DNA from 2 places in the Arthrobacter caoxuetaonis genome. Region 1 is predicted to be linked to the other one. Evidence: predicted binding sites of a transcription regulator. Region 1 holds the regulator's gene; the other holds the start of a gene.
What was found. The regulator LexA, encoded in region 1, represses DNA repair genes until DNA is damaged. The targets are predictions, from matches to a motif close to TCGAACANNTGTTCGA.
Positions count from the first base shown of each region.

Region 2: the regulator LexA is predicted to act here: its motif matches at 3,191-3,206, upstream of NF551_RS08110 (shikimate dehydrogenase).

Region 1 is NZ_CP099466.1:1,346,817-1,354,660, reverse strand. It holds gene NF551_RS06125 (histidinol-phosphate transaminase) at 1-549, opposite strand, end outside; gene NF551_RS06120 (LysM peptidoglycan-binding domain-containing protein) at 637-1,005, opposite strand; gene lexA (transcriptional repressor LexA) at 1,393-2,079, shown strand; gene NF551_RS06110 (ATP-dependent DNA helicase) at 2,153-4,204, opposite strand; gene hflX (GTPase HflX) at 4,197-5,771, opposite strand; gene NF551_RS06100 (class I SAM-dependent methyltransferase) at 5,918-6,529, shown strand; gene dapF (diaminopimelate epimerase) at 6,539-7,489, opposite strand; gene miaA (tRNA (adenosine(37)-N6)-dimethylallyltransferase MiaA) at 7,486-7,844, opposite strand, start outside.
Region 2 is NZ_CP099466.1:1,766,217-1,774,060, reverse strand. It holds gene NF551_RS08120 (IclR family transcriptional regulator domain-containing protein) at 1-243, opposite strand, end outside; gene NF551_RS08115 (bifunctional sugar phosphate isomerase/epimerase/4-hydroxyphenylpyruvate dioxygenase family protein) at 327-2,162, opposite strand; gene NF551_RS08110 (shikimate dehydrogenase) at 2,183-3,055, opposite strand; gene NF551_RS08105 (MFS transporter) at 3,237-4,547, shown strand; gene NF551_RS08100 (ABC1 kinase family protein) at 4,610-6,265, opposite strand; gene NF551_RS08095 (glycoside hydrolase family 3 C-terminal domain-containing protein) at 6,208-7,844, shown strand, end outside.

The DNA.
Region 1 (7,844 bases):
GGCCTCGACCACGTCCAGCCCAAGGGCGGTGCCGGTGGGATTGTTCGGGGTGCAGAGGAAGACGATGTTCGGTGCTGCTGCACGGACCTGTTCCGCGGCGGATTCGGCGGAGAGGGTAAAGTCCGCTGCTCTGTCGCCGGTGACGTAGCGGGTTCCCGTGCCGCTGGCGAGCAGCGGATACATGGAATAAGTGGGCGGAAAGCTCATCGCCGTACGTCCGGGACCACCGAAGGCCTGCAGGATCTGCTGCAGTACCTCGTTTGATCCGTTGCCCGCCCAGATGTTCTCAATGCCCAGTCCGTGGCCCAGATAGCCGGCGAGGCGGGTGCGCAATTCGGTGAATTCACGGTCCGGGTAGCGGTTGAGCCCCGAGACGGCCCGCTGGACAGACGCAGTGATCGCGTCCTGCACCTCCTGCGGCAGGCCATGGGTATTTTCGTTGACGTTCAGCAGGATGGGGACATCCAACTGCGGCGCACCGTAGGGCGTCAGCCCGCGGAGATCGTCGCGCAGGGGAAGGCGGTTCAGTTTTTCCAGCTGTTCAGTCACCAGTACAGCTTAAGGCGCACGCTGCCGGGGAGCAGAATCCGTGTAGCCCGGTGACGGGTCCCGGTGGCAGGACGACTCGGAACGCAGTTAGCCGGCGACCGGAATGTAGAGCTGGGCCCCTGCGGGAACCGTTGCGTCAGAGAGGTTGTTCAGCTCCATAATGTCGGCCACGACGGTCCGTGGATCCTGCTCCGGCGCATATTCGGCAGCCAGGCCCCAGAGGGTGTCACCCGTGCTGACGCTCACCTGCTGGGTACGGGTCAGTTCTCCGCCGCCGCCTGCGGCCAGTGCGGGTGCCGTGAAGAACCCGGCGAACGTCAGCAGGGCGGCACCGCCGAACATGATCGGGGCGCCAATGAGGAGCAGGCGGCCCCGGCGCGTCAGGCGAAGCGGGGCGGGGGCTTGCTGTTCCACCGGCTGGTGGGCGGTGCGTGCTGCCGAGAGCTGGACTGTCATGGCAAAACCTTTCCGGAGCGGAGCCTGCCCGTACCGGTGCTGCTGCACCGGACCGGGCTGGTTCGAAACTGGGTTCGAACAGTTGGCGACCTTGAATCGAACATGTATTCGATTCGTTCTGTTCCTTTTCTAGCATCTATCTACGAACGATGTCGAGACTCACTCGAACAAATGTTTGAAAATGACCCTCCGCTCCCCTAGCGTGGATACCGGCGGCGTCACTTGTTTATCGTTCGGACTCAGGCAACCACCCGCCACTGACATTGCCGACATTGCCGCCCTCCGGTTCGCCGGAACACTCGAAGGGAAGCCGAAGTGCCCCGTAGGAACAACTCCGAAGGCAGGAGCGCTGCCGCGGCCGCCGCCGATGCCCCGCGGCCCCGGTCCCTGACTCCCCGGCAGAAGAAAATCCTCGAAACGATCCAGGCGTCCGTCAGCACCAACGGCTATCCGCCCTCCATGCGCGAGATCGGTGACACGGTTGGCCTGGCCAGCCTTTCGAGCGTCACGCACCAGCTCAGCCAGCTGGAAAAGATGGGCTACATCCGCCGTGATCCCAAACGGCCCCGGGCCATGGAGATCCTTGTGCCCCTGCTCATGCACACCGAGCGGGGCACGGTTTCCGCCGCAGGCGATGCGTCAGCGCCCGCGGCAGATGCGCGAACGGCATCCAACGTCACGGAACTGACGACGGCGGTGGACACGGCAATGGTGCCGCTGGTCGGCAGGATCGCCGCCGGCGGTCCCATCCTCGCGGACCAGGTCGTGGAAGAAATGATCCCGCTGCCCCGGCAGCTGGTGGGGCACGGCGAGCTGTTCATGCTGCGCGTATCCGGAGACTCCATGGTGGACGCAGCCATCTGTGACGGCGACTGGGTAGTGGTCCGCCGCCAGCAGACGGCCGAGAACGGCGACATCGTCGCCGCGCTGCTGGACGATGAAGCCACCGTCAAGACATTCCGCCAGCGCAACGGCCACACCTGGCTGCTGCCGCAGAACACGCGCTACGAACCGATCATGGGAGACCACGCCACCATCATGGGCAAGGTCGTCTCGGTGATGCGTTCCCTCTAGGCATTCCGCACGGAAAAGCCCGCCTTTCGCTGTCTTCCAGCGAAGGGCGGGCTTTGTTCTTGTGCAAGGCCCGTCAGGACTTCACGCCCATGTTCTCCCCTGCCTGGGCCTCGCGCAGCCGTTCCAGGATGCCAAGCGCCACGGTACGGTCAGTGGTGCTCCAGAACGGCGGCAGTGCGGCACGCAGGAACCCGCCGTAGCGGGCAGTGGCCAGCCGTGAATCCAGGACGGCGACCATGCCGCGGTCCCCTGCTGCACGGATCAGGCGCCCGGCGCCCTGCGCGAGGCGAACGGCTGCGTGCGTCGCCGAGACCGTCATGAAGCCGTTTCCGCCTGCTTTGGCCACGGCACGGGTACGTGCCGTCATCAGCGGGTCATCGGGACGCGGGAACGGGATGCGGTCGATCACGACCAGGCGGCACGAGCCACCCGGAACGTCGACTCCCTGCCACAGGGACATGGTGCCGAACAGGCAGGTGGCGTCCTCCTCAGCGAACTGCTTGACCAGACCAGACATGGACGATTCCCCCTGGCACAGGATCGGAAAACCGACCTTGGGCCGCAGGGCAGCGGCGGCTTCTTCGGCGGCGCGGCGGGAGGAGAACAGTCCAAGCGCCCCTCCGCCGGAGGCCTTGAGCAGCGCTTCCAGTTCTTCCAGCTGCGCGGCGGACGTGCCGCGGTCGGGCTTGGGCAGGTCCTTGGCAACGTACAGGACGCCTTGCCGCGGGTAGTCAAAGGGACTGCCGACGTCGGATCCCGTCCATTGGGGTGCCGCTGCGCCCACGAGCCCCAGTCCGCCTGCCACCGGCCCGAACTCGGAACCAATCGCCAGGGTGGCTGACGTCAGGATGACGGTATGGCCGTCGAACAGCCCGTCGCGCAGCCGGCCGGCAACGGACAGCGGAGCGACATTCAGCGTGGCGGGCGCGTCGTCGTCGGGAGGCGAATAACCCTCCCCCGGAGAGAAGGTGCTCGGCCGGGACGCCCATACGACTTCACCGGCGTCCGGAGCGGACACCAGACGTTCACACACTTCCAGCACACCCATCAGGCGAGAGCGGGCCATCTGGCGCCCGCCGTCCCCGGCGTCTCCGCCCTCAGGCTTGGAATCGGAGAGCGCCACACGGCACGCTTCCCGGACCCGTCCGACGGCGAGTTCCTGCTCGCCGTTCAGGCCCGACGGCAGCAGGCCGGCCGGAACGCCTTCCATGGAGGCATCGAACGCGCGTCCGGCTGCTGCCAGCTCCTCCACCGAAGCGGAGGTGTGCTTGCGGGCGGCCGTCACGGCGGCGCTGATGAGGGTGCCGGAAAGCTGGCCGGTCACCGCTCCCGTCACCCGGTCCTGCAGTTCATGGGCCTCATCGATGACAACGACGTCGTAGTCCGGCAGCACTGCGAGGCCCTCAAAGGCGCTGATCGCGAGCATGGCGTGGTTAGTGATGACCAGGTCGGCGACGGCGGCCTTAGCCCTGGCGCGTTCGCTGAAGCACTGCTCCGCCACCGGGCACCGCTGGGCGCCGAGGCATTCCATTGACGTCACCGAAACCTGCCGCCAGGCGCGGTCGGTCACGCCGGGGAGCAGCTCGTCGCGGTCCCCGGTTTCCGTCTCTTCCGCCCATTCCCGCAGCCGGACCACTTCCCTGCCCAGGGCGGAGGTGGGTCCTGCGGCAGGAGCCGGGTGGGCTACGCCGTGGTCATCGCCAAGGCTGAAGAGGGCACCCGGGTCGTCGTCTTCCGGGAACCCGCCGCCTGTCTTGTGGACGCAGACATAGTTGCTGCGCCCTTTCAGCAGTGCGACGTCGACTTCCCGCGGCAGCTTCGGTGCCAGGGCAGCCAGCAGCCGGGGAAGGTCCCGTCCCACGATCTGCGCCTGGAGCGCCAGGGTGGCAGTCGAAACCAAGGCAGGCTTGGTGCTCTCGAGGGCGTGGTGGATGAGCGGAACCAGGTAGGCCAGGGACTTGCCGGTTCCGGTCCCGGCCTGCACCAGCAGGTGCTTTCCGGTCTCGATCGACTCCGCCACCTGGCGTGCCATATCGTGCTGTCCCGGGCGGTTTTGGCCACCCATTGCGTCCACCGCGGTGTCCAGGAGTTCCAGGACCTCCGCGGCTGCGTCCTTCTTAGGCATGGAGGGTGAACGGCTCCAACTCAGGCGCCAGGGAATCGCGGACCTTGACCCGCAGGCGTGTTCCGCCTTCCTCGTGGTCGAGCGAGAGGATTTCCGCGTCCAGGCTGTGCAGCCGGGAGACGACGTCGCCGCGCTGGTAGGGGACGAGGAGGTCCAGTTCGATTCCGGGCCGCGGGATGCCGTCAGAAATAGCCTGCCGGAGTTCCTCGATGCCTTCGCCGGTCCGGGCGGAAACCACCACGGTCCGCGGCTCGCGCTGCCGCAGCCGTTCCAGGACAAACGGATCAGCCGCATCGGCCTTGTTGAGCACGATGATCTCGGGGATCCGGCGTGCATCCACGTCCGCGAGGACCGCACGTACTGCGGCGATCTGACCCTCCGGGTCCGGGTGCGATGCATCAACCACGTGCAGGATCAGGTCAGCGTCGGCGACTTCCTCCAGCGTGGACCGGAAGGCCTCCACCAGCTGTGTGGGCAGCGACCGGACGAACCCGACAGTGTCCGCCAGGGTGTACCCGATCCCGTCAGCGGTCTCGGCCTTGCGGATGGTCGGATCCAAGGTGGCGAACAATGCGTTCTCCACCAGGACTCCGGCGTCGGTGAGCCGGTTGAGCAGGGAGGACTTGCCCGCGTTGGTGTAGCCGGCGATGGCGACCGAAGGAACCTCGTTGCGCTGGCGGTTCGCCCGCTTGGTCTCGCGGGCAGGCTTCATCGCGGCGATTTCACGGCGCAGCTTCGCCATCCGTGTACGGATCTTCCGCCGGTCCAGCTCGATCTTGGTTTCACCCGGTCCGCGCGAGCCCATGCCGGCGCCGGCGCTGCCTACCTGGCCGCCTGCCTGCCGGGACATGGATTCACCCCAGCCGCGGAGACGGGGAAGGAGGTATTCCAGCTGGGCCAGTTCCACCTGGGCCTTGCCCTCGCGGGACTTGGCGTGCTGGGCGAAGATATCCAGGATCAGCGCAGTGCGGTCGATCACCTTCACCTTGACGATGTCTTCCAGGCCGCGGCGCTGGGAAGGCGAAAGTTCGCTGTCCACGATCACGGTGTCCGCACCCGTCGCCAGAACGATGTCCTTCAGCTCCTGCGCCTTGCCGGATCCGAGGAAGGTGCCGGGGTCCGGCTTCATCCTCCGCTGGATGATCCCGTCGAGCACTTCGGAACCGGCCGTCTCAGCGAGGGCTGCGAGCTCACGCAGCGAATTCTCGGCGTCGGCCGCCGTTCCTTCCATCCACAGACCGGCCAGGACAACACGTTCCAGGCGCAGCTGCCGGTACTCGACTTCGGTGACGTCTTCGAGTTCAGTGGAGAGTCCTGCGACTCGGCGCAGTGCGCGGCGGTCCTGCAGATCCTGCTGGTCTCCGTCGAAGACAGAGTGCTCCGCGTCCTGCACTGAGAGGGCCTGTGCCTGCCGGGAGAATCCGGAGGGCGAATCGGGCGACACGCTGCGCTTGGCAGCGGTTGCTTCTTCCTTGGCCAGGATCCGGTCGATCACGCCCTGGATTTCCTCGGGCTTGAGGTCCGTGGGCGTGGAGCCGGCAGCGGGACGGGAATTGTTGATGGTCATAATCTCCTTAGACGCAAGTGTTAACCATGGTAGGTCAGCGGACCCACATTGTGCGGGCTCTCCGGGGACCTGTGCAATACCTTGCGCAGGCTCCGGCTCCGGGCCGATGGCTGCCCGGAGCCGGGAAGCCACTAATCTGGATTGTTATGGGTTCAGAGCATTACTTCAGTTCACAGCCGTCCGCACCCGAGGTGCGCAGGCCGCTGCGTGTCACACTCAACGGCCGGGACGTCACCTTGGCCACCTCTGGCGGGATTTTCTCGCCCGACGGCATTGATAAGGGAACGCAGGTACTGCTCTCCGGTATTCCCGACCCGGCAGCTGAGGGCAACCTGCTTGATATCGGCTGCGGCTGGGGACCCATCGCCCTCACGATGGCGCTGAAGTCACCCGGAGCACAGGTCTACGCCGTCGACGTCAACGAACGGTCCCTGGGCCTGACGCGGGACAACGCTGCCACACTCGGGCTCGGCAACGTCCATGCCGCGCTGCCCGAGGCTGTCGATCCCGAGCTGCGGTTTGCCACCATCTGGTCGAATCCGCCCATTCGCATTGGCAAGGATGAACTGCACGCGCTGCTGCTTCAGTGGCTTCCCCGGCTGGCCCCCGGCGGCACGGCGTGGCTGGTGGTCCAGAAAAACCTTGGTTCAGACTCCCTGCAGCGCTGGCTGGAAACGGCTCTGGGCGCGGGTTTCGACGTCAGCCGCCACAGCACGGCAAAGTCCTTCCGCATCCTCAAGGTCGCACGAAAGGACTGACCCGCCGGGCTAGAGCACGGTTCCGCGGGCCACGAGGACAGCCGGTCCGCTGAGTTCCACGTGCTCACGGCCGTCCGCACCGGGCAGGAAGCGGATACCGAGGACTCCCCCGGGCACCGCTACGCTCCAGGCATCAGGGGCCCCGGTACCCGCCCAGAAGCGTGTGGCGACCGCTGCCGCACAGGCTCCCGTGCCGCAGGAGCGGGTCTCCCCGACGCCTCTTTCGTGGACGCGCATGGTGAGCTGGCCGACGCCGTCGAGCACCAGCGGCTCCGCCGGCACCACGAACTCTACGTTGGTGCCGTTTTCGGGAGCGGGCTCCACCGACGGCGCCTTGGTGAGGTCCGTTGCGGCCAGTTCGGAAAGCTCAGCCAGGGCGACGACGGTGTGGGGATTGCCCATGCTCACCGACAGTCCCGGGCGGGGCACTTCGAGTCCGTCGGCGTTCACGACGGTGTCCATGGCTTTGGCCGCGGCGTGGTCGGGGAAGATGAATTCCCACGGCCCCATGTCAACGGCGTACCCGTCCGGGGTGCGCGTGACCGTCTTCAGTCCGCCGCGGGTTCCGATGGCCAGTGCTTCACCGGGGGCCAGCGAGGCCAGTCCCTCTTCGAGCAGGAAATGCACAAAGACGCGTACGCCGTTGCCGCACATCTCCGAGACGCTTCCGTCGCCGTTGCGGTAGTCCATGAACCACTCGGCGTCCGGGTTGGTCTGCAGCAGGGCCTGGCCCTCGGGCAGGTGCTCGGACCGGACAGCGCGGATAAACCCGTCGGCACCGATTCCGCTGTGCCGGTCACACAGTGCCGCTACATCGCCCGGGGCAAACTCCGACAGACCGTCGGGGTCTGCCACGAGGACAAAGTCGTTGCCGGTTCCGTGCCCTTTCGCAAAGGACAGGCCGGTGAGGGCAAGCGGAAGGCCGGAGGCGGACAGGGCTGCGGGGGAAGGAATGCTCACCCCTCAAGAATAGCGGCGGCTGCCTTGTCCACCAGACGGGGATCGTCGAAGTCCAGCCATGTCACGCGCGGATCTGCCCGGAACCAGGTCAGCTGGCGGCGGGCGAACTGCCGGGTGGCCACCACGGTGTCCTCCGCAGCCTTCTCGACCGTGGATTCGCCGTCGAGCACTTTGAGGAACTGGGCGTAGCCCAGGGCCCGTCCGGCAGTCCTGCCGGTACGCAGTCCGGCCGCGTCCAGGCGCCGTACTTCCTCTTCCAGGCCCTGCTCCACCATGTGTTGCACCCGCAGGGCCAGCCGCGAGTGCAGCAGGCTGCGTTCAACCTGCAGCCCAATCTGGACGGCGGGCTGGAAGT
Region 2 (7,844 bases), 420 kb from region 1:
CGAAAGGAAAGCAGAGCCGATGTTCAATGAACGGGGAGCCAGCTGATAGCGTGCGCCGTCCCCGGACAGGTAGCCAAGGTCTGCCAGCGTGAGCAGGAACCGCCGTGCCGCGGCACGGCTCAGGTCGGCAGCGGCCGCAACCTCGCTCACGCTCAGCCGGGGAGACTCTGCCGTGAAGGCACCAAGGACGGCAAAGGTCTTCTCGACCGACTTTACGTACCAGGCCTGACTGCTGCGCACCACGTCCCCCTGCCCTCCTGCCCCCGCTCCGGGCGCCGAGCACGATCCTACCTGACGAGCAGGCTAAGGGCGGGCATCCCTGCAGGTCAGGCGCGGGACCCCTGATATTGGGCCGCAAGCCGGACGGGTGCGTTCGGCGCGCCGTACCCTTCATAGCCGGTCCGGCGTTCCACGACTTCGAAGAACACGTTGCCGATCGTGGCGGTATAGAAATGCAGGAACTCGCCGTCGGCGTCCCGGTCGTACAGCAGGTTCAGCTCCCTGAGCGTTGCCAGGAACGCCTGGTCCAGCCCGAAACGGGCTTCCAGGTCTTCGTAGTAGTTCTCCGGAACCGGGAGGAACTCCAGGCCGCGGGCGACGGCGGTGCGGGCGACGCTGACGAGGTCGCTGCAGGCGAACGCCACGTGCTGCGGATACCCGGAACCGTCGCCGGCACCGTCGAACACCAGCGGTGCAATGTTCAGTGCGATCCGGACAGCGCCGTCTGAGCTGTGCATCACCTGGCTCCGAACCAGGCCCATGGGGCTGGGCACCTCCACACTGGGACGGGGAGAGAGGGCAAGGGTTGATTCGTAGAACAGCACGGCCTCGTCGAAGTGCTGCCAGGGCTGGGAGAGGTTGACGTGGTCAATCGCGGTGATGCTGCCGGGAGCCGGAACGGTGGTGCCGCCGCCGAACTCGCTCATCCAGCCCGGGCCCGCGGGCTCAGCCTGGCACAGGAAGATTTCGGTGCCGTCCGGTGCGGCGACGACTTGGAGCACTTCCTCGTTCGCCTGGCTGCGGCGGGTCACAGGTGTCGCTTTGAGCTGCAGCGCGCGTGATGCCGCGGCAGGTGCGTCAGGAACATCCAGCCCCACCGCGGAGATGCCCGGGGACATCCCGTCGGCCTGCTGGCTGTTGATGATCATCCGGACGCCGTTTTGGGCCCAGAGTTCCACCTGCTTGGTGCGGTGCTGTCCAAGGCTGGTAAATCCGAGCTGGTAGAGCAGTGTCCGGATATGCTCCGGGTCGCCTGCCTTCACCTCGGCGAAATTGAATCCGAGCGGTTCGCCCACGCCAGGGAGCGTGGCCAGCTCCATGGTGCCGAGTCCGTTGCCTTCCTCCTGCAGGTGGATCGAGGTCCGCTCGGCCAGCCTGATCAGGGAACGCATGGCGTCGACGGCCGTCCGTTCTTCGGCGGCCTGCCGGAAGACGTCGTTGAAGATCTCCAGCGAAACCGGTCCGTCATACCCGCTCCGGACCAGATGGCCCATGAACCGCACGAGGTCGAACGCTCCTTCTCCCGGGAATACCCGGTAATGGCGGCTCCAGGACAGCACGTCCATGGAAAGTTCGGGCGCATCCGCCAGCTGCACAAAGAAAATCTTCTCAGCGGGGATCTTTTCGATTGCTTCCGGATCCCACCTGCGGGAAAGGATGTGGAAACTGTCCAGGCACGTGCCCACGTTGGGGTGGTCTGCCATTTCGACGATGCGCCAGGCATGCTCAAAGTCGCTGACGAACCGGCCCCAGGCCAGGGCCTCATACGCCAGGCGGATCCCGTAACGCGCGGCCAGCTCGCCCATGCGCCGCAGCTGGGCCGCGGCAACGGCGTCGTCATCGACAGTGGCCGTGGCAACGTTGCTGCAGACCAGCATGGTGTCGATTCCCATCCGGTTCATCAGCCGGAACTTGGCTTCGGCGCGGCGGAGGTTCTCCGCCAGCAGGTCCTCGGTCACCCCTTCGAAGTCCCTGAAGGGCTGGTAGAGGTCCAGCGTCAGTCCCAGGCCGGCGGCCAGGCTGCGGATCTGCTCAGGGCTGGAGGGGCTCACCACCAGGTCCTGTTCGAAGATCTCCACGCCGTCGAAACCGGCTGCCGCGCAGGCGCGCAGTTTGTCTTCCAGGGTGCCGCTGAGGCAGACCGTGGCAATAGAGGTGCGCATGGAGTCCTTTCGAAGGCGGCTCAGCGGCCGCTGTTGACCAGTTCCAGGAAGTGGGCCCGCATGCGGGCAGCGTCAGGTTCTACTCCGGAGATGAGCCGGAAGGCATCCACAGCCTGCCCCACCGCCATGTGCCCGCCGTCGAGCACCCTGCAGCCGCGGGCCTCAGCCGCGTCAACCAGCTGTGTGCGGACGGGACGGTAGATCACGTCCGCCACCCAGGTCTCCGGACGGAGCAGTTCCGGGTCCAGCGGCAGGCCGGGATGCGAGTGCATTCCCACAGGTGTTGCCTGCACGAATCCGTCTGCCGAGGACAGGGCCGGCGCAAGATCTTCACGGCTCCCCGGGCGGACAACCGCATCAGGGAAGAGAGCGGCAAGGGCCGCGGCGCGTTCACGCGTCCGCTCCGGATCCAGGTCGATCAGGGTCAGTTCCCGCGTGCCGGCCTTCAGCAGGGCGTAGGCAACTGCAGCACCGGCGCCTCCGGCTCCCAGCTGTACCACTGCATCCAGTGCAGCATCCGGCAGTCCCTGGGCCAGGGCGGTGGCAAACCCGGAGTAATCCGTGTTGTGGCCGATGAACCGTCCGTCCTGGATCAGGACAGTGTTCACTGCTCCCAGCCGGGCGGCGTCCTCGGAAACCTCGTCCAGGTGCTCCAGGACCAGTTGCTTGCACGGGTGCGTAATGTTAAATGCGTTGAAGCCGAGATCCCGCCCGTAGCGCAAAAGGTCTCCGACGTCGGCGGCGGAACGGCCGTTCACGGCGAGATCCACCGGCCGGTACAGATAGTGAAGCCCGCACGCTGCTGCTTCCCGTTCATGCATGGGCGGAGTCAGCGATGCGGTGATCCCGTCGCCAATCAATCCGACGAGCAGGGATTCAGTGATGGTGCTCAAGTGGTTCTCCCTTCGGCGCCCGTACGCCGGGCAACGCCAACGGTACCGGCTGTTCACATTTTGCACAATTGTGCGTACAGCGCACATATGGCTTGCGTCTCACTACCCGCCGGTATAACTTGTGGTGTTCGCATGTAAAACAATCGTGCGTTTTACGCACACATCACTACCTGGAGGCCCCATGAGCGCTGTGCCCGCACAGACCGCTTCAGCCACCGCAAAGACCCCGAAGAAGGCCGCCGCGGCAAGCTTCATGGGCAGCGCGGTCGAGTACTACGACTTCTTCATCTTTGGCACTGCGGCATCGCTGATCTTCCCGCACGTCTTCTTCCCGGACGCGGATGCACAGGCGAGCATCATGTCGCTCGCCACCTTCGGTTTCGCCTATATCGCCCGTCCCGTCGGCGCGGTCATCCTGGGCCATTTCGGCGACCGTGTCGGCCGCCAGAAAATCCTGATGTTCACCCTGATCCTTATGGGTGCCTCTACGTTCCTCATCGGCTGCCTGCCGAGCTTCAGCACCATCGGCTGGTGGGCGCCCACGCTCCTGGTCCTCTGCCGCCTGGCCCAGGGCCTCTCTGCTGCCGGAGAGCAGGCCGGTGCCAGCTCCATGACCCTGGAGCACGCGCCTGACGGCCGCCGTGCGTTCTTCACCTCCTGGACCCTCACCGGCACCCAGGGCGGCCAGATCCTCGCTGCCATGGTCTTCATCCCGGTCATGGCACTGCCGGACGACATCAAGTACAGCATTGGCTGGCGCATCCCGTTCTGGCTCAGCGCCGTCGTCGTGATTGTGACGTTCTTTATCCGCCGCACCCTCCACGAGACGCCGACCTTCCAGGAAGCCAAGGCCAACAACGAGATTTCCAAGCTTCCCGTCGGCGACCTGCTGAAGCACCACTGGCGCGACGTGCTGCGCGTTATCTGCTGCGCCTTCATCGCCGCAGTCTCCACTGTCTACGGCACCCTGGCCATCAAGTACGGCACCGAGGTGGGCAATGTTGACGCCACCATCACGCTGTGGCTGGTCGTCGCAGGCAACATCGCCGCATTGTTCACCCAGCCGCTGTTCGGCATGGCGGCGGACCGCTTCGGCCGGAAACCGGTGTTCATCTACGGCGCCCTGTCCAGCGCGATCGTGATGCCGTTCTACCTGCTCTCCATGGAATCCGGTAACTCGCTGCTGCAGTTCACCCTCTCCGTGGTGGTCTTCGGCTGCGGTTACGCCGCTGCGAACGCGGTCTGGCCGTCCTTCTACGCTGAAATGTTCAGCGCCAAGGTCCGCTTCTCCGGCCTGGCCATCGGCACCCAGCTCGGCTTCCTCATGGCCGGCTTCGCGCCGTCCATCGTGGCTGCCCTGGGCGGCCTGCAGCCCGGCGGCTGGGTCGTGATCAGCTGGTTCACCGCAGCTATCTGCCTGATCGCCACCATTTCAGCCCTGACCGCAAAGGAGTCCTTCCGGACCCCGACGGCGGAGCTCGGCAAGCGCTGAGTCATCCACCAGGAACGGCCGGCCACCGCTGCATGCGGTGGCCGGCCGTTCCTTTTCTTTGGTCAGCCGGCGTCCAGCCGCCGCTGTTTCCGTGCCGACCAGGCAAGGTAGCCGCCCAGCACGCCCGTTGACGCCAGCCCGGCGCCCATCAACGGAGCCTGCCAGCTGCGCCAGCGGTCGGCGTCGCCCAGCGTCAGTTCGCCCACGCCGCGGATGAAGGCGGCCGCAAAGATGGCAGCCACCATCCTGTTGCCCACGCGTTCCAGGCGCTCCACCAGCGGGACGAGGTCCCCGGCACGCAGGTGCACCTCCATGCCTTCGAAGTCCAGCGTATTGACCAGCCGCTGGAGCTGGCCCGGCAGGTCCGCCCCCAGCTCCAGCAGTTCTCCCCCGGCCTTGCCGAGGCGCTTCGCGTAGTTGACCGGGTTCAGCTGCTCCATGGTCATCCGCTTGGCATAGGGCGCAAGGGTCTTGCCCATGCTGAATTCGGGATCCAGCACTTCGCCCATTCCCTCAGTCATGATCAGCATGCGCATGAGCAGGGCTATTTCGCGCGGCAGCTGCAGATGGTGGTTGCGGATGATCCCCAGGCCGGTGCTGATGATCCTGCCCACCGGTGCGTCCTTGAGCGTCCGGTTCGAGTACAGCCGGATCAGGGCCGCGAGGTCCATCCGGAGCTTCACCCGGTCCGGGCGGACCCGTGTGACGGTCATCCGCAGCAGGGCAGAAGCCATCCGGTCGGGGTCCTTCCGGATGACCGCGACGAACAGCGCCGAGAGCTGACCGCGCAGTTTGTCATCCAGCTCCCCCACCATGCCGAAATCGATCAGCCCGATCTGCGCATTCGGCTGCACGAAGATGTTCCCGGGATGGGGGTCAGCGTGGAAGAAACCGTCCTCGAAGACCATTTTCATTTCCGCATTGGCGGCCGTGGCGGCAAGCGCCTTGCGGTCGATTCCTGCTGCGTCCAGCGCCCTGGTGTCCGTCACCTTCATCCCGTACATCCGCTGCATGGTCAGGACGTTGTGGGTGCTGTGCTCCCAGTAAATATGCGGGATGAGCACTGCCGCGTCGTTCTCGAAGTTGACCGCAAAACGGTCGGCGTTCCTTCCCTCCTGGGCATAGTCCATTTCCTGGCGCAGGGTATCGGCGAACTCGTCGATGAATCCCTTGACGTCATAGTCCCTGGCTGCTTCCCATCGCCTGCTGGCGTGCCCCGCCAGCGACTGCAGGATCGCCAGGTCTGATTCCACCGTCGGGCCGATGCCGGGCCGGCGAACCTTGACGACGACGTCGGTTCCGTCCGGCAGCGTGGCCGCGTAGGCCTGGCCAATGGAAGCGCTGGCAATCGGCGTCGTGTTGAACGCCGAAAACATCCTGAGCGGATCCTTGCCGAATTCCCGCTCCAGCTCGGCGTGGACATCCGCCCACGCGGCAGGTGCGGCCCTGTCCTGCAGTTTGGCCAGCTGTTCCATGTACTCGGGCGGAAGCAGGTCTGCGCGCGTGGAAAGCAACTGGCCCAGCTTGACGAAGGTGGGCCCGAGCTCTTCGAGGGCCCGGCGCAGGTATTCGGGGCTGTCAACGCGGGCAGCCTCCTGCGCGGACTGCCGGCGGAACGGGATCCTGGCTTCCAGGCCGGACACCGAAACCAGATAGCCCAATCCGTTGCGGTAGAGAATCTCGGCGATCTGCCGGTACCGGTCAAACTGGGATTTCATCGCCCTCTTCTCCCCTCGAGGCGGAACAGGACGTTCCACGGATCTATTCGAACGATAGCCCTGCCCGCAGGCCAGCAACAGGTCAGGACTGCCCACCGGCGGAACCGGCATACAACAAGCTGAACGGCTTCCACGCAGCCCAGGACCCCTGGCTGCTCACACAGGTCCTGCGGAACGAATGGGGCTTTGACGGCGTCGTTGTCTCCGACTGGGGTGCCGTGACAGACCTGGCCGCTGCGCTCGCGGCCGGACTGGACTTGGAGATGCCCGCCTCCAACGGGATCGGGCCCCGCGAAGTCCTTGCGGGGCTGGATGCCGGACTGGTCTCACCCGGTGATGTGGACGCCGCGGTGGAGCGCCTCCGGGTCCTGGGCGAGCGTACTGCGGACAAGGTGTCCGGCCCGGCCGACTACGCTGCCCATGACCGGCTGGCGAGGCGTGCTGCGGTGCAGTCCATGGTGCTCCTGAAAAACGACGGCGGCGTCCTGCCCTTCAGCGCGCAGCGGCGCCTGGTGGTGATCGGTGAGCTGGCGAGGACGCCCAGGTACCAGGGCAGCGGATCATCGCGGGTTAACCCCGTACGGCTCAGCACCCCGTGGAACGCCTTGGCGGCGCGGGTTCCGGGGGCACGCTTCACGGCAGGCTATGCGCTGGAGGAAGGTGGCGGGACGGACGGCGACGCGCTGGCGGCGGAGGCTGTTGCCGCGGCAGCGGACGGCGACCAGGTTGTCGTGTTCCTGGGACTGCCGGATTCGGCTGAAACGGAGGGCGCTGACCGGGTATCCCTGGACCTGCCGGAAACCCAGCTCAGGCTCCTCTCGTCCCTTGCGGCGGTGCGGGAAGACCTGGCAGTCGTCCTCTTCAACGGCTCCGCCGTGACCACGCCCTGGGCGCTTCAGGTGCCGGCTGTACTGGAAGGCTGGCTGGGCGGGCAGGGGTGCGGAGAGGCCGTGGCGGACATCCTCCTCGGCGACGTCAACCCTTCGGGAAAGCTGGCTGAGACGTTTCCGCTCTCTATCGAGGACACCCCTGCCTTCGGCAACTTCCCCGGTGAGGACGGCGAGGTCCGGTACGGCGAAGGCCTGCTGGTTGGGTACCGGTGGTACGACACCCGGCAGATGCCGGTTGCCTTTCCCTTCGGCCACGGGCTTTCCTACACCTCCTTTGACTACACCGGCCTGGAAGCCACGGCCGAGGGAACTGGAACCGGAGCCGCGGTGCGGGTCTGTGTCACCGTCACCAACACCGGCGGCCGGGCGGGCGCGGAAGTGGTGCAGCTCTATGTGGGCGGGCCACCAAACGGCGTCCCGCGGCCCGCCCAGGAACTGCGTGGTTTCTCCCGGGTGGAGCTTGATCCCGGAGAAAGCACCCGCGTCACCTTCGACCTGGCTGCCGGAAGCCTGGACCGCTTCGATCCCGGTACCCGGTCATGGGTAACGGACAGCGGCGCATACCTCCTGAAAGTGGGATCATCCTCGCGCGACATCAGGTTGAGCGAAATGATCGAGGTGGAAGGCAGCGGGCCCTCCCCCCTTCCAACCGCCTCTTCGCCGGTCAACCAGTGGCTGGCGGACCCCCG